DNA from 3 places in the Photorhabdus sp. RM323S genome. Region 2 is predicted to be linked to each of the others. Evidence: predicted binding sites of a transcription regulator. Region 2 holds the regulator's gene; each other region holds the start of a gene.
The links. Region 2 encodes ArgR, which controls arginine synthesis, uptake and breakdown. Its sites were predicted from a motif close to ANTGAATAAAAATACANT; they were not measured.
Positions count from the first base shown of each region.

Region 1: argC (N-acetyl-gamma-glutamyl-phosphate reductase) is a predicted target of ArgR. The motif match lies at 2,814-2,831, and genes of this name have one in related genera.
Region 3: argA (amino-acid N-acetyltransferase) is a predicted target of ArgR. The motif match lies at 5,036-5,053, and genes of this name have one in related genera.

Region 1 is NZ_JBHFKZ010000067.1:9,719-16,255, forward strand. It holds gene ACGF7G_RS19910 (argininosuccinate synthase) at 1-903, opposite strand, end outside; gene argB (acetylglutamate kinase) at 972-1,745, opposite strand; gene argC (N-acetyl-gamma-glutamyl-phosphate reductase) at 1,771-2,775, opposite strand; gene argE (acetylornithine deacetylase) at 2,878-4,035, shown strand; gene ppc (phosphoenolpyruvate carboxylase) at 4,337-6,537, shown strand, end outside.
Region 2 is NZ_JBHFKZ010000010.1:40,892-47,428, forward strand. It holds gene mdh (malate dehydrogenase) at 1-843, opposite strand, end outside; gene argR (transcriptional regulator ArgR) at 1,296-1,766, shown strand; gene mpl (UDP-N-acetylmuramate:L-alanyl-gamma-D-glutamyl-meso-diaminopimelate ligase) at 1,813-3,183, opposite strand; gene fbp (class 1 fructose-bisphosphatase) at 3,349-4,353, shown strand; gene ppa (inorganic diphosphatase) at 4,509-5,039, shown strand; gene ACGF7G_RS07055 (gamma-glutamylcyclotransferase) at 5,133-5,480, opposite strand; gene ACGF7G_RS07060 (translocation/assembly module TamB domain-containing protein) at 5,483-6,537, opposite strand, start outside.
Region 3 is NZ_JBHFKZ010000001.1:155,204-161,740, forward strand. It holds gene ACGF7G_RS00610 (transposase) at 1-127, opposite strand, end outside; gene proS (proline--tRNA ligase) at 384-1,874, shown strand; partial or broken gene ACGF7G_RS00620 (IS30 family transposase) at 2,043-2,429, opposite strand; gene ACGF7G_RS00625 (Fic family protein) at 2,599-3,549, opposite strand; gene argA (amino-acid N-acetyltransferase) at 3,668-5,002, opposite strand; gene amiC (N-acetylmuramoyl-L-alanine amidase AmiC) at 5,247-6,494, shown strand; partial or broken gene ACGF7G_RS00640 (DNA-binding protein) at 6,500-6,537, opposite strand, start outside.

The sequences.
Region 1 (6,537 bases), on a different contig from region 2:
ATCACGGTCCAGCACCAGTTGTTCGACACCACGCAATGCGGCCATCATGATGGTCCCTCCCGGTGTTTCATAACAACCACGGGATTTCATTCCCACCAGCCGGTTTTCCACGATATCAATCCGACCGATACCATGTTTTGCCCCCAAAACATTCAACGCGTCAAGGCATTGATATGGCGACATCACCTTGCCGTTAATCCCAACAACTTCGCCTTTTTCAATAGTGATGCTTACCAGTTCAGCTTCATCTGGCGCTTCTTCCGGCTCCACTGTCCACACCCAACAATCTTGATTGGATGCATTCCAAGTGCTTTCCAGAACGCCACCTTCTGTAGAGATGTGCCATGCATTCTCATCACGGCTGTAAATTTTCTCCAGTGTTGCCGTTGTTGGGATATCCCGTGCTTTCAGATAATCCAACAACGCTTCACGGGAACGTAAATCCCACTCTCTCCACGGAGCCACTACTTTCAGATGGGGCGCTAACGCGGTATAAGTACTTTCAAACCGAACCTGATCGTTACCCTTACCTGTCGCGCCATGAGCAAGTGCATCTGCTCCCACTTTCAGTGCCAGTTCAACCTGTGCTTTAGCAATAATTGGCCGCGCCATTGACGTTCCCAGCAAGTAGCTGCCTTCATACAGAGCACCGGTTTTCAGTACCGGATAAACATAATCTTTAATGAATTCCTCACGCAGATCCACAACGTGACATTCTGATGCGCCGGAACGTAAAGCTTTCTGCTCCACGCCCTCCAGATCTTCACGGCTTTGTCCCACATCGGCGACAAATGCAACAACTTCACAGTTGTCATAATGCTCTTTCAGCCAGGGAATAATGGCAGAAGTATCCAGACCACCAGAATAAGCGAGAACTATTTTTTTAATATCTTTAGTATGCATGAAGTTACCCTTTGAAATTCCGTTGTTGTTCATCAGCAAAGCTTTGCCGAAAATTAATCAAACTTGATTTAAGCCAGAATACGAGTACCGACGGGAACACCGTTAAATAACGCGGTTAACTGATCCGCATGGCGCCAACTGGCAATATCCACCGGGCGACCTAATGTTTTAGCTGCATCCAAAGCTGCATTTACCTTCACGATCATGCCGTCAGTGATGATGCCCTGCACAATAAGTTGTTCAGCTTTCTGAGCAGTGATATCAGGGATCTTCTGCCCTTTACCATCCAAAATGCCACTCACATCAGAGAGCAATACCAGATCAGCCCCTAGCGTTTGAGCTATCGCCGTTGCCGCCTGATCAGCATTCACATTCATCAGCTCCCCTTTATCAGTTACACCAATCGAACTAATAATGGGTATATAACCAGCATCCAGTAAAATTCTCAGCAACTTAGCATCACCCGGCATTGCTTTCCCCACATGCCCCAACTCTTCACTCAGTTGGGAAACCATGACTACATTACCATCTCCTAAATATAATCCAACTGATGCAAGCTGATACTTAGTCGCCCACGACAACAAAGTTTTATTGGCTACACCTGCCAATGCGCCGGTGATAATCCCTATCTGATCAACGGGTGTTACCCGTAATCCTTGCTCCTTCACTACCGGCAGTTGCAACTTCTGCATCAGTTCATCTACCAGACAACCACCACCATGAACAATCACCAACTGGCGTTTATGTGTTTGCCGATATTCCTGTAATGCAGTAAACAAGCGTTCCAGTGCTTCTTCATTGTCCAATAACACGCCACCTAACTTTATGACTAAAGGTTCCATCTGATTTACTCCCTCACGCCAATAATTAAAGTAATGCCTGAGTTTCTTCAAACCCAAAACGTATATTCATACACTGAACTGCCTGAGCGGCCGCGCCTTTCAAGAGATTATCCTCAGTACCGACAATAATCAGGTGATCACCCTGTACAACAAAACCAATATCACAGAACGGTGATCCAACAACCGATTTCAGAGCTGGCACCCCTTTGTAGTAGAGACGCACTAGAGGCTTATCTTTATATGCCTGTTGATAAACTTCACTTATCTGTTCTGCGGTAACACCTGGCTGCAATTTACAGGTAATCGTGGCAAGAATACCCCGTGCAAAATTACCAAGATGCGGAGTAAAAATCACCCTGGTCCCCAGATGTTCCTCAATCTCTGGTTGGTGACGATGAGTAAATATTCCATAAGGTTGCAGGCTAACTTCGCAGAAACTGTTGGTCATACTGGCCTTCCGACCTGCACCACTCACGCCGCTGGTCGCATTAATCACCGGCCAGTGACCGGTATCCAGCAAACCCTTTTCCAGTAGCGGTTTTAGAGCAAGTTGAGAAACCGTTGGATAACATCCCGGGACAGCAACCAACTGGGCCTGTTTAATTTCTTCAGCCTGCCATTCAGCAAGTCCATATACAGCTTGTGCTAACCATTGAGTATGCTTATGTTTGAATCCGTAGTATTGTTGATAAATCTGAGCATTTTGTACGCGATAGGCACCGGACAGATCGAACACAACGCAACCTGCTGCCAGAAATACCGGCGTGATGTCATGACTGACCTCATGGGCGGTGGCAAGGAAAACCACATCAACCCCTTTAGTAGCATCAGTGATGTCAGTCAGCGGTTGCAGTGGTAGATCAACGATGCCTTTATACTGTGGATGTAAATCTGAGAAACATTTATCTGCATCAACGCTCTGAGCAGAAACCATTAGCCTAATCAGATTTATATGTGGGTGACGATGCAGATATGCTGCCAGTTCTGCTCCGGTATAACCACTTGCACCAACAACCAGCGTATTCAACATGGGATCTCTTTACCTTGTGCTCAGTATTTAAACGGGATAATGTATTTTTATTCAAAAAAAATGCATGAATATTGATACTATCATGAATAAAGGCTGTCAACAGTGAATATTAAATTACCTCCATTTATTGAGCTATTTCGGCAGTTAATCGCGACTCCCTCAATCAGTGCCACCGATATCAGTATCGATCAAAGTAATGAGTCTTTAATCAACCTGCTGGCAAGCTGGTTAAAAGAAACAGGTTTTGAGATTGAGATACAACCGGTACCCAAAGTCAGCGGGAAATATAATTTACTGGCGACTCTGGGAAGTGGCCCAGGTGGATTACTACTGTGTGGTCATACCGATACCGTCCCTTTTGACGAAGGGCGCTGGACTCAAGATCCCTTCACCCTGACAGAATGTGATAACAAACTATATGGTTTAGGTACGGCAGACATGAAAGGCTTTTTCGCCTTTATCATTGATGCCTTGCGGGATATTGATGTCAGTAAAATAACCCGTCCGCTGTACATTCTGGCTACCGCGGATGAAGAGACAACAATGGCAGGTGCCCGTTATTTTGCGGCAAGTACCACTATCCGACCGGATTTCGCGATTATCGGGGAACCGACGGCATTGCAGCCTATCTGTGCACACAAAGGGCATTTATCGAATGCTATCCGCATTGTCGGCCAATCAGGGCATTCCAGTGATCCAGCCCGCGGTGTCAATGCTATTGATTTGATGCATGAATCTATTGGTCATCTGATTGAATTGCGCGACACGCTAAAAGAGCGTTACAACAATCCGGCATTTGCCATTCCGTACCCGACCATGAACTTCGGCTATATTCATGGCGGTGATGCGGTAAATCGGATTTGTGCACATTGTGAATTGCATATGGATATTCGCCCATTACCGGGCCTGACATTACAAGATCTGAATGGGCTGTTAAACGAGGCCCTGGAACCAGTGAAACAGCGTTGGCCTGGCCGTCTGACCATCAATGAATTACATCCACCCATTCCTGGATATGAATGCCCAACAGACCACAAGATGGTTGATGTAATAGAAAAACTGCTAGGCCGCAAGGCTGAAACCGTGAATTACTGTACCGAAGCGCCATTTATTCAGGAATTATGCCCAACTTTAGTCCTTGGCCCAGGTTCGATTGAACAGGCACATCAGCCGGATGAGTTTATTGATACGGCATTTATTGAACCTACCAGAAAGATAATCTCTCAGTTAATAGATCATTTTTGTCTGGGCAATAATTAATTGCTTCAACTTCTCCTCCCAAAAATCAGGGGGGACTCAAGCATCAGAACAAGAAACAAACAAGCTTTTCCCAAGTACCTTGCACATAAACACAGCTCAGATAATAAGTAAAACTTATAGAAAACAGCTCAGTATTAAATTTTAGAAATTTCGCCCAAACTGATTATTTTCTGATATGAATATGAGTCTTAGGGTAAGTGTCAGACTGTGGCACCACAAAAAATAACTTCCCGCCACTTAAATGAAATTTTTCTACAGGAACAGAATCAACATTCTGCCAGCAATAAAGGCCAAAAGTCACATGAACCAACAATATTCCGCAATGCGCAGTAATGTCAGCATGCTAGGTAAGCTGCTGGGAGATACTATCAAAGAAGCTTTAGGGGAAGATATTCTCGATAAAGTTGAAACTATCCGCAAATTATCCAAATCATCCCGTGCCGGCAATGAAGCACACCGCCAGCAACTATTGTCCACATTACAAAACTTATCCAATGATGAATTGTTGCCGGTTGCCCGCGCGTTCAATCAATTTCTCAACCTGACAAACGTCGCGGAACAATATCACAGCATATCCCCACATGGTGAAGCTGCCAGCAACCCGGTTGCTTTGGCGAAGTTATTCACCCAGTTAAAAGAAAAAAATTTCAGTAACGACGATCTGAAAAAAGCGGTGAATGAGCTGTCGATTGAACTGGTTCTCACCGCTCACCCAACTGAAATCGCGCGTCGTACCTTGATCCACAAACTGGTCGCCGTTAACACCTGCCTGTCACAATTAGATCACGATGACTTGGCGGATTATGAGCGTAATAACATTATGCGCCGCCTGCGCCAGTTAGTTGCCCAGTCATGGCATACCGATGAAATCCGTAAAATCCGCCCTACTCCAATTGATGAAGCTAAATGGGGCTTCGCTATGGTGGAAAACAGCTTATGGGATGGTGTGCCGGCATTCCTGCGTGAATTCAATGAACAGTTGGAAGAGTCTATTGATTACAGCTTGCCGGTCGAAGCTGTTCCTATCCGTTTTACTTCCTGGATGGGCGGCGACCGCGACGGCAACCCGAATGTCACGGCTGAAGTTACTCGCCATGTATTACTACTTAGCCGCTGGAAAGCAGCCGATCTGTTCCTGAAAGATATTCAGGTTCTGGTTTCTGAATTATCCATGTCCGAATGCACATCAGAAGTTCGCAAACTGGCAGGTGGTGATGAAATTCTGGAACCTTACCGGGAAATTACCAAAAAACTGCGAACACAACTCAGCAATACACTGGAATATTTAGAGAAACGGCTGAAAGGGGAGCAAGTTCTGCCACCCACTGATCTGCTGGTGGATAATGAACAGCTCTGGCAGCCCCTTTACGCCTGTTATCAATCATTGAAAACCTGTGGCATGGAAATCATCGCCAATGGCCAATTATTGGATATCCTGCGCCGTATTCGTTGCTTCGGCTTGTCACTGGTACGCATTGATGTCCGTCAAGAAAGCAGCCGTCATACAACCGCCATGTCTGAACTGACGCAATACCTGGAATTAGGCGACTACGAAAGCTGGTCCGAAGAAGAGAAACAAGCTTTCCTGCTGCATGAACTGAATTCCAAACGCCCACTGATCCCACACAACTGGCAACCAAGCGCTGAAACTCAAGAAGTTTTCGAAACCTGTAAGGTGATTGCAGAATCACCTCAAGACGCCATCGCTGCTTACGTTATCTCAATGGCTAAAGTGCCTTCTGATGTATTAGCGGTTCACCTGCTGCTGAAAGAAGCCGGTTGTCCGTTCACCTTGCCAGTTGCCCCGCTGTTCGAAACCCTTGATGACCTGAACAACGCCGAAAATGTTATTCAACAATTGATGAATATTCAATGGTATCGCTGTCTAATTCAGGACAAACAGATGGTGATGATTGGCTACTCTGACTCGGCAAAAGATGCCGGGGTGATGGCTGCGGGATGGGCGCAATACCGCGCACAAGATGCACTAATCAAAACCTGTGAAAAAGAAGGCGTCACGCTGACCTTGTTCCATGGTCGCGGCGGTACCATTGGCCGTGGCGGCGCACCAGCACATGCAGCGCTGCTTTCCCAGCCACCGGGAAGCTTAAAAGGTGGGCTACGTGTCACTGAGCAGGGTGAAATGATTCGCTTCAAATTCGGTCTGCCACAGGTCACTATCAGTAGCTTAGCGTTATATGCCAGCGCAATTCTGGAAGCCAACCTGCTACCACCACCGGAACCTAAGCCGGAATGGCGTCAGATAATGGATACTTTGTCTGATGTTTCTTGCAGGATGTATCGTGATTATGTACGTGAACAACCTGATTTTGTGCCTTATTTTCGTGCTGCAACGCCAGAACTGGAATTGGCTAAACTCCCTTTGGGTTCTCGACCAGCCAAACGCCGCCCGACAGGAGGTGTGGAAAGTTTGCGAGCTATCCCGTGGATTTTTGCCTGGACACAGAACCGCCTGATGTTGCCGGCTTGGTTAGGCGCAGG
Region 2 (6,537 bases):
GATGTCCAAACGCTCTTCTACACCATTTTTACCCAAACGAACCGGCTGAGCGAAGAAACGCGCATATTTGCCATCACCTTCAACATAGGCACATTCCACAACATTGCTTTCGCCTTGTAAGCCACGGACCAAAGAAAGACCCAGACGAGCCGCGGCTTGCCCCATAGACAGAGTTGCTGATCCACCACCAGCTTTAGCTTCAACAACTTCAGTACCTGCATTCTGAATACGTTGAGTTAAAGCTGCCAATTCTTCATCAGTAAAGCTCACACCAGGGATTTGGGACAACAGAGGCAGGATCGTCACACCAGAGTGACCACCGATAACTGGCACTTCGATTTCCTGTGGTTTTTTACCTTTCAATTCAGCAACAAAAGTATTGGAGCGGATAATATCCAGGGTTGTTACACCAAACAGGCGGTTTTTATCATATACACCCGCTTTTTTCAGCACTTCAGCCGCAATAGCTACAGTTGTGTTGACTGGGTTAGTAATAATCCCAATCAGTACCTTCGGACACGTTTTAGCCACTTGTTCTACCAGGTTACGAACGATACCAGCATTAACATTAAACAGATCTGAACGATCCATACCTGGTTTACGGGCAACACCAGCAGAAATCAATACAACGTCCGCGCCTTCCAACGCTGGCGTTGCATCTTCACCAGCAAAGCCCTTAATTCTCACATCCGTTGGGATGTGGCTCAAATCAACAGCCACCCCAGGTGTCACTGGCGCGATATCATATAAAGAGAGTTTTGAACCTGAAGGAAGCTGGGTTTTTAGTAGAAGAGCAAGAGCCTGACCAATACCACCGGCTGCACCGAGAACTGCAACTTTCATCCTGATACTCCTTAAATCGTTTATACTTTAAAATGCTGTGAATTCATCTGGTTACAAACCATAGATTACTACTTTCTTGAAAACAACCTGTTAACAGCCAAATTGCGGACTTACGCTCTAATCGTCGGACGTAAAAGTCGCCGTATTCTAGGCAAAATGCTTATCTGTTAATGAGATAATGGACACTATTTTGATAATTACCTTATGATTTTATGAAATAACCCGCAAATACCTTACACCCAACAACAACACCAAACAACATCATTTGATTAACAATATACTTACATGATAACCCGCCCAAAAAAGCAAATTCTCATATTCATATTTTGTGAATTTCTATATAGCATAAGACTAATTCATGCTTTTAAAATAGTGATAAAATCATTTTTATTGCATAAAAATTCATTTATATGCATAATATAATCTTCATAGCTGATTGAATATGGTGAAATATGCGTACTCCCTCTAAACAGGAAGAGTTAGTAAAAGCTTTCAAAGCGTTATTGAAAGAAGAAAAATTTAGCTCTCAAGGAGAAATCGTCACCGCCTTGCTGGAAGAAGGTTTTGAGAATATTAATCAATCCAAAGTCTCCAGAATGCTGACTAAATTTGGTGCTGTTCGCACCCGTAATGCCAAAATGGAAATGGTCTACTGCCTTCCTGCTGAGCTTGGCGTCCCTACTGCCACTAGTCCACTAAAAAACCTGGTACTGGATGTTGATCACAACCATTCAATTGTTGTAATTCGTACAAGCCCTGGTGCTGCCCAACTTATTGCTCGCCTGTTGGATTCCCTTGGTAAAGCAGAAGGCATACTTGGCAGTATCGCGGGTGACGACACCATCTTCATCACACTTGCCAGAGGCTTCACAGCAGAACAACTACGTGAAAAAATTCTTGAATTGTTCGAACAAGAACTTTAAATGAATCGCGCCAGCATGGCGCAATTCATTTTTCCTGCCGTCATCCTCAGGACTGATAAGTTTTTTTATTCAGTTCAAAGAGTAGTTTCTCATGAATACCGCTAAACCCGCCATTACTCATAACCAAAATATGATCGCCTTTCTGTGCCTTATCAACAATCATATGCACCAGCGAATCAATGTCAGCGCTCCAATACGCTGGCTGAACACAGCGATCTGCAATTTCTGATACATGCCATTTAATATTAGCTGGTTGAAATAAGAACACTTCATCAGCACGCCCCAGCGCTGGCGCGATCTCATTCTTGCTGACACCCATTTTCATGGTATTTGAACGCAGTTCTAACACAGTAATAATACGGGCAGTTCCACCAACCTTACTACGCAGAGCTTCCAGTGTTGCCAGAATTGCTGTCGGGTGATGCGCAAAATCATCATAAACGGTAATACCATTCTCCTCACCACGTAGTTCAAGGCGACGGCGGGCATTAATAAAATCGCTCAAAGCACGACAGGCATCGGCTGGCTGGACACCAACATGATGTGCAGCTGCAATTGCAATCAGCCCATTACGCATATTATGTTCACCAACCAGTGACCAATTCACTTCTCCAACAATTTCACCACCATAAAACACCCGATAATCACTGCTATCCGTACTTATCTTTTTTGCCTGCCAGCGACCGGTTTCACCCACCAGCTCCAATTCACTCCAGAATCCCATAGACAAGACATGTTTCAGGTTAATATCGTTATCTGGCATAAAGATCTTGCCACTACCCGGAATGATCCTGACAAGATGATGGAACTGTCGCTGAATAGCAGCCAGATCGCCGAAAATGTCTCCATGATCAAATTCCAGATTATTCATGATCAGCGTACGTGGGCGGTAATGCACAAACTTAGATCGTTTATCAAAGAAAGCACAGTCATATTCATCGGCTTCTATCACGAAAAACGGGCTTTCTCCGATCTGAGCTGATGTTGCAAAATTCCCAGGAACACCACCGATCAAGAAACCCGGTTTATAGCCACAAGCTTCAAGAATCCAAGCCAACATGCCCGCTGTTGTTGTTTTGCCATGCGTCCCTGCAACCGCCAGAACCCAACGCTCCGGCAAGACATAATCATGCAGCCATTGAGGGCCAGAGATATAAGGAAGCCCGCGCTCCAACACAGCTTCTACACAAGGATTTCCACGGCTCATGACATTACCGATGATGACCATATCTGGCACAGAATCCAATTGTGCCGGATCATATCCCTGAATCAGGCTAATCCCATGTTTTTCTAATAAGGTACTCATTGGTGGATAAACATTGGTATCTGAGCCGGTTACCTCATGGCCTAGAGAACGTGCCAAAATTGCCAGTCCACCCATAAAAGTACCGCAGATACCAAGAATATGAATACGCATTGATTTCCCATTCCGTAGCATGAAGTTAGCCACTATTCTAACCATCAAAAGCAAGATAAGAAATGGAATAGCCTATGAATCATCCCTGTCTTTGGCTAAACTGCCCGCGAAAGAGTGCAATGGACACTCTAAAACCACTATCAAATCACATTCAGGACTTTCGTCATGAAAACATTAGGCGAATTCATCGTCGAAAAGCAGCAAGATTTTTCTCATGCCACAGGTGAACTCACCGCATTGCTTTCCGCTATTAAGCTCGGAGCAAAAATCATTCACCGTGATATCAACAAAGCCGGTTTAGTGGATATTTTAGGGACCAGCGGTGCGTCCAATATCCAAGGCGAAGTACAGATGAAACTGGACCTGTATGCTAATGAAAAACTCAAAGCAGCACTGAAAGCACGCGGTGAAGTTGCCGGTATCGCCTCAGAGGAAGAAGACAACATCGTTATTTTCGAAGGTGACCGCGCTGAAAATGCAAAATATGTTGTTTTGATGGACCCATTAGATGGTTCTTCAAATATTGATGTAAACGTTTCCGTTGGTACTATTTTCTCTATCTACCGCCGTATTACCCCAATCGGCGAGCCCGTGACTGAAAAAGATTTCCTGCAACCAGGTCACCACCAAGTCGCTGCCGGATATGTTGTCTACGGTTCTTCAACTATGTTGGTTTATACCACTGGCTGTGGTGTACATGCCTTTACTTATGATCCTTCACTCGGCGTATTCTGTCTTTCTCATGAAAAAGTCCAGTTTCCCCCCAAAGGCAATATGTACTCCATCAACGAAGGGAATTACATCAAATTCCCTATGGGAGTGAAGAAATACATTAAATATTGCCAGGAACAGGATGAGGAGACTCAGCGTCCTTACACCACACGCTATATCGGCTCGTTGGTTGCTGATTTCCACCGCAACTTGCTGAAAGGCGGAATCTACATTTATCCAAGTACCGCCAGCCATCCATCAGGAAAATTACGCCTGCTATATGAATGTAACCCAATGGCATTCCTGGCCGAACAAGCCGGCGGTAAAGCCAGTGATGGTGCCAACCGGATTCTGGATATCATCCCATCCAAACTGCATCAGCGCGTGCCTTTTTTTGTTGGCAGTAAATCAATGGTAGAGAAAGCCGAAAGTTTTATGGCTGAATTCCCGGATGAGTAATTTCATCGGTTAATTATGAATAGAAGGCGGAACTCACCGCCTTCCTTAGTTTTGCAGATTTTTAACAGAGAAGGTGCTAGATATGGTGAGATTTCATCATCATTCTGGCTATAATAGCCCCCACTCTATTCTGGTTTGAAATAAAGGAAACTTTCATGAGCCTGAACTTAGTACCGGCAGGAAAAGAACTGCCTGAAGACATCTATGTCATTATTGAGATCCCTGCCAACGCAGATCCCATTAAATATGAAGTTGATAAAGAATCCGGTGCGCTGTTTGTAGACCGTTTTATGTCTACCGCCATGTTCTATCCATGCAACTATGGTTACATCAACAATACTCTGTCTCTGGATGGTGACCCGGTTGATGTTCTGGTTCCAACGCCATACCCATTGCAACCCGGTGCTGTGATCCGTTGCCGTCCAGTTGGCGTTCTGAAAATGACTGATGAATCAGGTGAAGATGCAAAACTGGTCGCGGTTCCACACAGCAAATTGACCAAAGAATATGATCACATTAAAGATGTGAACGACCTTCCAGAATTGCTGCGTGCCCAGATTACCCACTTCTTTGAGCATTACAAAGATCTGGAAAAAGGCAAGTGGGTTAAAGTTGATGGTTGGGATAATGTCGAAGCAGCTAAAGCAGAAATTATCTCCTCTTTCGAACGTGCCGCTAAAAAATAATTTTTCTCTGTCTGCATAATTAAAAAACCCCCGCCAAGACATTTCTGACTGGGGGTTTTTGATATCACAATCCCTTAAAAAGGGAACTCCACTTTACTCTTTTTCGTGGCGTTTCAGCCAGTCACCGCTTTTTATCCGCCGTAAACCGGTTACCGGAAACTGATAAAGATATATCCATGCACTGCCATACGGTGTCTGAATCAACTCCCTTACATACTCACGAGAATTATCTTTCAAATCATCTAACTCTGTCAGGATAGTAGAATTGATGCGATATATCTCACATTCAATACTCCCGTCACCACGGATTACCGCAGGATAATGCCCAAGGTCGTATAACTCATAGCCTTCCAGCTTATGATCCCCTAACCATTGAGCATCAGTCATCCAGTGATGATTGCCTTGTTTGCGCCGTAAGCTGCCATAAACAATAATTCGCATTTTCAAAACTCAAACTGATAGAGCAAATCCAATGTCTGATCAATACCAGACACTGCTTCCAGATACAATCTAGGCATTAACCTATAGCGTAAGGTTAATGTTGCCAGTGAATCAAATATACCAACACCATACTTAACTTGCAGATCTTTTGTGATCTTTCCGCTAACAACTACCTGTGATTTATCACCAACCCCTTGAGTATCCAGTGCTAAATCGGAAACACCAAATATTTCACCAATTTTACCTACCAACTGACTACTCTGCGCAACCCCCAAACCTATCAACATTGCCGCCATCTGGGAGTTGTCTGAGTCACTGCTCTCCAACCCTTCACCACGCAACAGGTAAGAAAGCGCTTCCTGTTGTGATTTGGCAGGTTCTGAGAAAATTTCCACTTTTGGCTGATCCGCCAAACCGGTAACTCTCACCCCAGCAATAACACGACCATCCGTTGATTCTGGGTTACGGATAGCCTCAATATTAAGCAATGGTTGATCCGATGGACCTGAAAACACAATCATCCCTTTACGGACAATCAGATCTTGTCCATAGGCATGGAAACGGCCATCAAGAATATCAACTTGTCCATTCAAACCCAGGCCCTGTTCACCCTGAACAGCTTTCAGAGCGCCTCTAAGTTTCGCTGTGAGGCCAAATGCACTGAGTCGAACATCATCTCCTATATGAATCATCAAGTTACTTTGAATCGGGATTGACGCTTTTTTCACGTCTAACGGCTGAAGATTCTCACCCAACATAATCTCATCCGATGATGCCTCAACAGCCGATTCAGGTAGTTCTTTAACTGTAATACTCGCCCAGGGAATATCAACATTACCATCCAATTTCAGCAACTGAGGAGAAGCCTCAAATACCAAAACAGGGCTGACATCAATTTTCACCATTGGTGGAAAAGTTACCCTCAACTTATCACCGTTAGCGGCAATTCTTGCATGCCACGCATCCAAATTACGCCAGTCAGCATCACCATTCAGGTAAAGCTGCCCCTTAGGCGTTTTGATAACCCCCTCAAGATCAGAACGTATTCCATCAAAAT
Region 3 (6,537 bases), on a different contig from region 2:
AATAACCAGCATCCAATAACAGCTTTTCCGGGTGACCTCCTGAGAGAGTGAGATTCTGCGCCAATAACGCGGTCATCACTTGGATTTCACTAGAGGGAGGTTCCTGTTTTCGAATGAATAAGGTCATAAAAGATCTGCGCTTAAAAGAAGTACGCAGATCTTAACGGATAATACACGCCTTTTGCGACACCCTCTTTGAAACGAGGTTTGTCAGCGGTCTGCCACCGACTTTAGTCGGTGGTTGTTGAGTTGAGTTTCATATTGTTATATGTTTTTTGTTTCTGTTCATTGAAAATTTTTGTCTGAGAACTCTTCACATTGGGTCTTTTTAATATTTGTGGTACGATTTTTCATAACTTATCCTACATAAATAAAAAAATATCATGAAAACAGCAATAAATCCAACTAGACGCGAAAACTTCTCTGAATGGTATCAACAAGTCATTATCCAAGCTGAATTGGCTGAAAATTCTCCTGTTAGAGGTTGCATGGTCATTCGTCCTTGGGCATATGGTATATGGGAGAATATGCAACGTGAATTAGATCAAAGACTCAAGGATTCTGGGCATGAGAATGCTTACTTTCCTTTGCTTATTCCTTTGTCTTTTCTTCAAAAAGAAGCTGAACATGTTGATGGTTTCGCTAAGGAATGCGCAGTAGTCACCCACCATCGTCTAGAACAAGCCTTGGATGGTAAATTAGTACCAGCGGGTCAATTAGATGAGCCTTTAATTATTAGGCCCACAAGTGAGACTTTGATTGGCGCTTCACTATCTCGGTGGGTTCAGAGTTATAGGGATTTGCCTTTATTAATCAACCAATGGGCTAATGTACTACGCTGGGAAATGCGACCAAGGCTTTTTCTAAGAACTTCGGAATTCCTGTGGCAAGAAGGTCATACAGTTCATGCCACTAGTGATGAAGCCATGAAAGAAACAATTAATATTGTTGATACTTATGAAAATTTTGTCATTGATTATCTTTCACTCTCAGTAACTAAAGGAATAAAGTGTTCTTGGGAACGTTTTCCTGGAGCTGTAGATACTTATACTATTGAAGCGATGATGCAGGATGGTAAAGCTTTGCAGGCCGGAACTTCGCATTTTTTGGGGCAAAATTTTGCGAAGGCATCCGATATCCATTTCATCAATAAAAAAGGTATAAAGGAATTGGCATGGACAACTTCATGGGGGGTGTCTACACGGTTAATTGGAGCTATGATCATGACTCATGGCGATGATAATGGGATGATGCTCCCACCATTGGTGGCTCCAATACAAGTCATCATTGTTCCAATCATACATAGTGAGCAGGATGCTGATGATATATATGCTTTCTGTGATAAATTACGAAAACAAATTTCTCGAAAAAAATTAAAAGGTCAAAACATAAGAGTAAAGATAGATAAACGAGATGTAAATGGCGGAGAAAAAAAATGGTATCATATTAAGCGTGGAGTACCTATTCGTATTGAAATAGGAAAAAAAGAATTAGAGCAAGATCTGGTTTCCTATTCTTGTCGAAATAATGTTAAGGAAATAATAAAAATTGATACGAGTGTTTTTTTGAAAAGCTTGATTAAAATATTGCAATCAATTCAGGTGAATATGTTTAACAATGCTAAAAATAGAATGTTAGAAAATACAATAACTGTTACTACGATTGAAGAATTTAGGCAGATTTTTAAAGAGAAAAATGCAATTAATAAATTTGTCCTAGCACCTTTTGTTGATGACGAGAGAGTGAAAGAGGCTATCAGTGAATACAGTGTAAGTGTTAGATGCATTCCATTTGTTCAGCCAAAAACTGAAGCTACCTGTTTATTTACAGGAAAACATACCAAAACCTGGGCTTTATACGCAAAATCATACTAAATAACAGGAAAAAAAGCTAAATTATTAGCCTGCGGGGTATTTATATCGGAGTTAATGTAGCTTCAAATCCCATTCCGCCCCCCTCTGTCAGAATAATGGTCACCCCAATTAATAACACTGACAGAGAGGGGAATCTCGTGCTCATAATATGTGAATTCAAGTAACTCGTTAATCCGGAAGTAAACAGGTTCGTATCCCCTTAAATAATTCATTCGGTGTTTTCCCTCCCCGTGTTTTTCGCGGGCGATTATTTAATCGGTTTACCACAAAATTTATTTCCTGATCAGTGACTTCATTAAAATCCGTTCCCTTTGGAAAGTATTGTCTGATTAATCCATTGATATTCTCATTGATCCCTCTTTCCCAGGGTGAGTAAGGGTGAGCAAAGTAAATTTGGGTTTCTCATCTTTTACTTATGATTTCATGCTCTGCGAACTCCAAACCGTTATCGAATGTGATGGTCTTAACCCTCTGTTTTAACGGATATAATACTTTTACTACCGCTTTCGTAACTTCTGATGCCCGCTTGCTATCAAGTGTAACAATAATAGTATATGGCGGATTCGACTAATAAGTGCAATTTTTTGGAAAGGGGCCAGTTGCTATGTTAGGTAAATGCAAAATAACCGGAGTATAGAATCACTGATAAATAAATATCACATGACAGGATAAACAAAGTGGGATCCTGCTATGTGATATTCATAGGAATGCTAATATGGTTTTTTTAAAAATCTTGGTTCAAAATTTCTATATAACGGTTATAAGCATACACGCGATTGCGTTTTTGGCCGGTAAGTTCAGAGACCAATACAAGATCAGCCTGAGATAAGCGTTCCATAACCTTGCCAATTGTTGCCGGTGCCAGCCCTGTAAGTTGCACCAATTTATTAATGTTGACGATAGGATGCTCAAATAATGCATCCAATATCTGGCTTGCTGAGTTCTCCATACGTCCTAATGGCTGCAACAGTTTTTTGTGTTCACGGCGTAACTGATAAAGTTGTTGAGCGATATTGACTGCTTGTGTCGCTGTAGCTGCAACAGCATCAACAAAAAAGAGTAACCACACTTCCCAATCACCCGTTATGCGGACTTGTTGCAGACGTTCATAATAGATTTGTCTATGTTTTTTGAAAAAGACGGATAGATACAGAAAAGGCTGACTCAGAACCTTTGTTTCCACCAAAATTAAGGGAATTAATAAGCGTCCTAACCGACCATTACCATCCATAAATGGATGGATAGTTTCGAACTGAACATGAGCTAAAGCTGCTTTTATCAATGGATCTGTCGGCTCAGGAACATCGTTAATGAACTTCTCCAATGCGGCCCAACAATCAGCCAATTCATTAGCAGGAGGCGGGATAAAAGCAGCTTCATCAGCACGATGACCACCGATCCACACTTGGTTTTGACAGAACTCTCCAGGTCCACGGCTTATACCTCTTCCTGATATCATTGAAACTTTATGTAGTTCTTTGATTAAACGAAAAGTGATGGGATAGGACTCTTGAATACGTTGTACACCTAATGATAAAGCATTAACGTAACAAGATACCTCTTGTACATCATCCATTGGCACACCAAGCATCCCTTCCATTTCAAACAACATTAGATCGCTGAGGGACGATTGAGTACCTTCAATTTGAGAGGACATAACTGCTTCTTTACGGATGTAACTGTAAAGTGTGGTGGTCTAATAAAACCGGACACCCATTTAGGCGATCTGATCGATCGCCAGAAAGGACGTTTTCCCAATAGGATTGCGTTATTTTTCAACATTAATCAGCTCGTTACTGTGGTTCCAAATTCAACATCAGAATTTTAGAACGGCGCTGGTAGTTGTATAGCTCTTGTTTTTGAATCGGTAGCATTGAGATTTCTGCTGGCTCAAAGCCCCGTTCCTGGAACCAGTGAATGCTGCGGGTAGTCAGGACGAAAAGTTTTTCCAGCCCGAGCTGTTTAGCGTGATCCGAAATGCGGTTCATGAGTACTTCACCTTTTAAAGAGCTCCGGTATTTAGGATGAACGGCTAAACAAGCCATCTCCCCAATTTTCTCATCAGGATAGGGGTAAAGCGCGGCACAAGCGATAGTCAGGTTATCGCGTTCGATAATAATGAATTTATCAATTTCTCTCTCAAGTTGTTCTCTTGAACGGCGTACTAAAATGCCTTGCTGTTCCAGCGGACGAATAAGTTCAAGAATACCTCCGATGTCATTGATATTCGCTCTGCGTATTTGTTCCGCGCTCTCCATGACTATTTGAGTACCAATACCATCACGGGAAAATAATTCTTGAACCAGAGAACCATCTGCCTGATAACTCAATAAGTGGCTGCGGTGAACGCCACGACGACAAGCTTTTACGGCACTCCGTAAAAAACAGGCTGTACCTGAATAATAGTCACCTTCAGCTTCCAGTTCTTTAATCAGATTTGGTGCCTGATTAAGAAAAATTTCAGAGAGAATTTTTCCGTCTTTGCCCTGTACACCTTGAGTAGAACAGAAACCAATCAGTTTTTCAGTTTGTAGTTTGATCGCTAATTGAGTAGCAACTTCTTCAAATGCCAGATTAAAACTCTCGCCGGTGACGGAAACTGCAACAGGACCAATGAGCACTATTGCGCCATTATCTAACTGACGATTTATGGCTGCTTCATCAATACGGCGAATTTTTCCGCTGTGGCAATAATCCACGCCATCATCAACACCAAGAGGTTGAGCAATAATAAAGTTACCACTGACAACATTAATATTTGCACCTTGCAATGGTGTATTATTTAAGCTCATAGAAAGACGTGCGGTAATATCCAATTGTAATAAACCAGCAGATTGTTTGACGAATTCCAATGTTTTATTATCGGTAACACGGGTGTGTTTGTGGTAAACCGGTTCATAACAATGGGTTGCAAGGTTTTGTTCAATTTGAGGTCTGGCACCATAAACGATGAGCAGCCGGATACCCAAACTATGCAGTAATCCGATGTCGTTGATGATGTTCGGGAAGTTCTCGTGAGCAATAGCCTCTCCGCCAAGCATGATAACAAAAGTTTTGCCACGGTGTGCATTGATGTATGGAACCGAGTGGCGAAATCCCTCAACTAATTCGGTGCTGCGTTCTTTCATAACAGACTCTCGATTGAATTTTTATTCGTAATTTATGTATTTTTATTCCTTTTGAAAGGAAATGGCAAGAGGCAATTAAAACAAAAACATTGCGATATACATGTGGACGTGAATAATTTGCCAAATATAAAATGCTTATTACTGATGACAGCATAATGTTGGTTGGTTAGTATTTTCCACTTGGCTGTTTTTTAGGTGAAGGCCACTCTGAATATTGGTATTTTATGAATGGAATAAATAGTAGATGAGTCATTCAGATCTTAATCTGTCACGACGTCGCTTGTTGCAAGGAGCCGCAGCAATGTGGTTGCTTAGTGTCAGCCAGGTGGGTTATGCAGCGTCACCAAAAATTATTGCAGTTCGTATTTGGCCTGCATCCAGTTATACCCGTGTGACTCTTGAGTCCAATATTCCACTCAAATATCGCCAGTTCGTGCTGACAAATCCAAACAGAATTGTTGTTGATCTTGAAGGCATGCAATTGAATCATACTCTAAAAGAGATGGGGGAACAGATTCAATCCCGCGATCCTTATCTTAAACTGGTCAGAGCAGGGCAGTTTGATCCTAAAACCGTCCGTTTGGTGTTTGAAGTTAAACAGTCGGTCAGCCCACATATGTTTACTTTGAAACCCGTGGCGGAATTTAAGCACCGTCTGGTCTTGGATATTTATCCCGCAGCGGGCACGAATAAGGATGATGATCCGTTACTTGCTCTGCTTGAAGAGTACAATAAAGGTAATTTGGCCGAGGATTTACCTGCGGAAATACCGAAGTCAGGCAAAGCAGGTAAAGACCGGCCGATTGTTATCATGCTCGATCCTGGACATGGTGGAGAAGATCCCGGCGCTATAGGCAAATATAAAACCCGTGAGAAAGACGTTGTTCTGCAAATCGCCCGTCGATTGCGAACTATTATTCAGCGTGAACCGGGTATGAAAGTGTATATGACTCGTAATGAAGATGTGTTTATCCCGCTAAAAGTCCGGGTGGCAAAAGCACGTAAGATGCAGGCTGATTTATTCGTTTCTATTCACGCGGATGCTTTTTCTAACCGAGCTGCGCGTGGTTCTTCGGTTTTTGCACTTTCTACTAAAGGCGCAACCAGTAATACCGCCCGTTTTCTAGCCCAAACGCAAAATGAAGCCGACCAGATTGGCGGTGTAAGTAAAAGCGGTGATAAGTATCTGGATCATACTATGTTTGATTTGCTACAGACGGCGACAATCAATGACAGCCTTAAATTTGGCAGTGAAGTGCTTAAGCGCATGGGTAAGGTGAATAAACTGCATAAGAACCGGGTGGATCAGGCTGGGTTTGCGGTACTGAAAGCACCAGATATCCCGTCTATTCTGGTAGAAACTGCGTTTATCAGTAATCTGGAAGAGGAACGAAAACTGAAAACAGCGCGCTTCCAGCAGCAGGTAGCGGAGTCCATTTTCGCGGGTATCAAAGCGTATTTTAGTAATGGTGGCAATGTAAATTTATCGTAGCCCTGTTAGTGGGTAATGATGGGTTGAACTGCCAGGTGTAAGC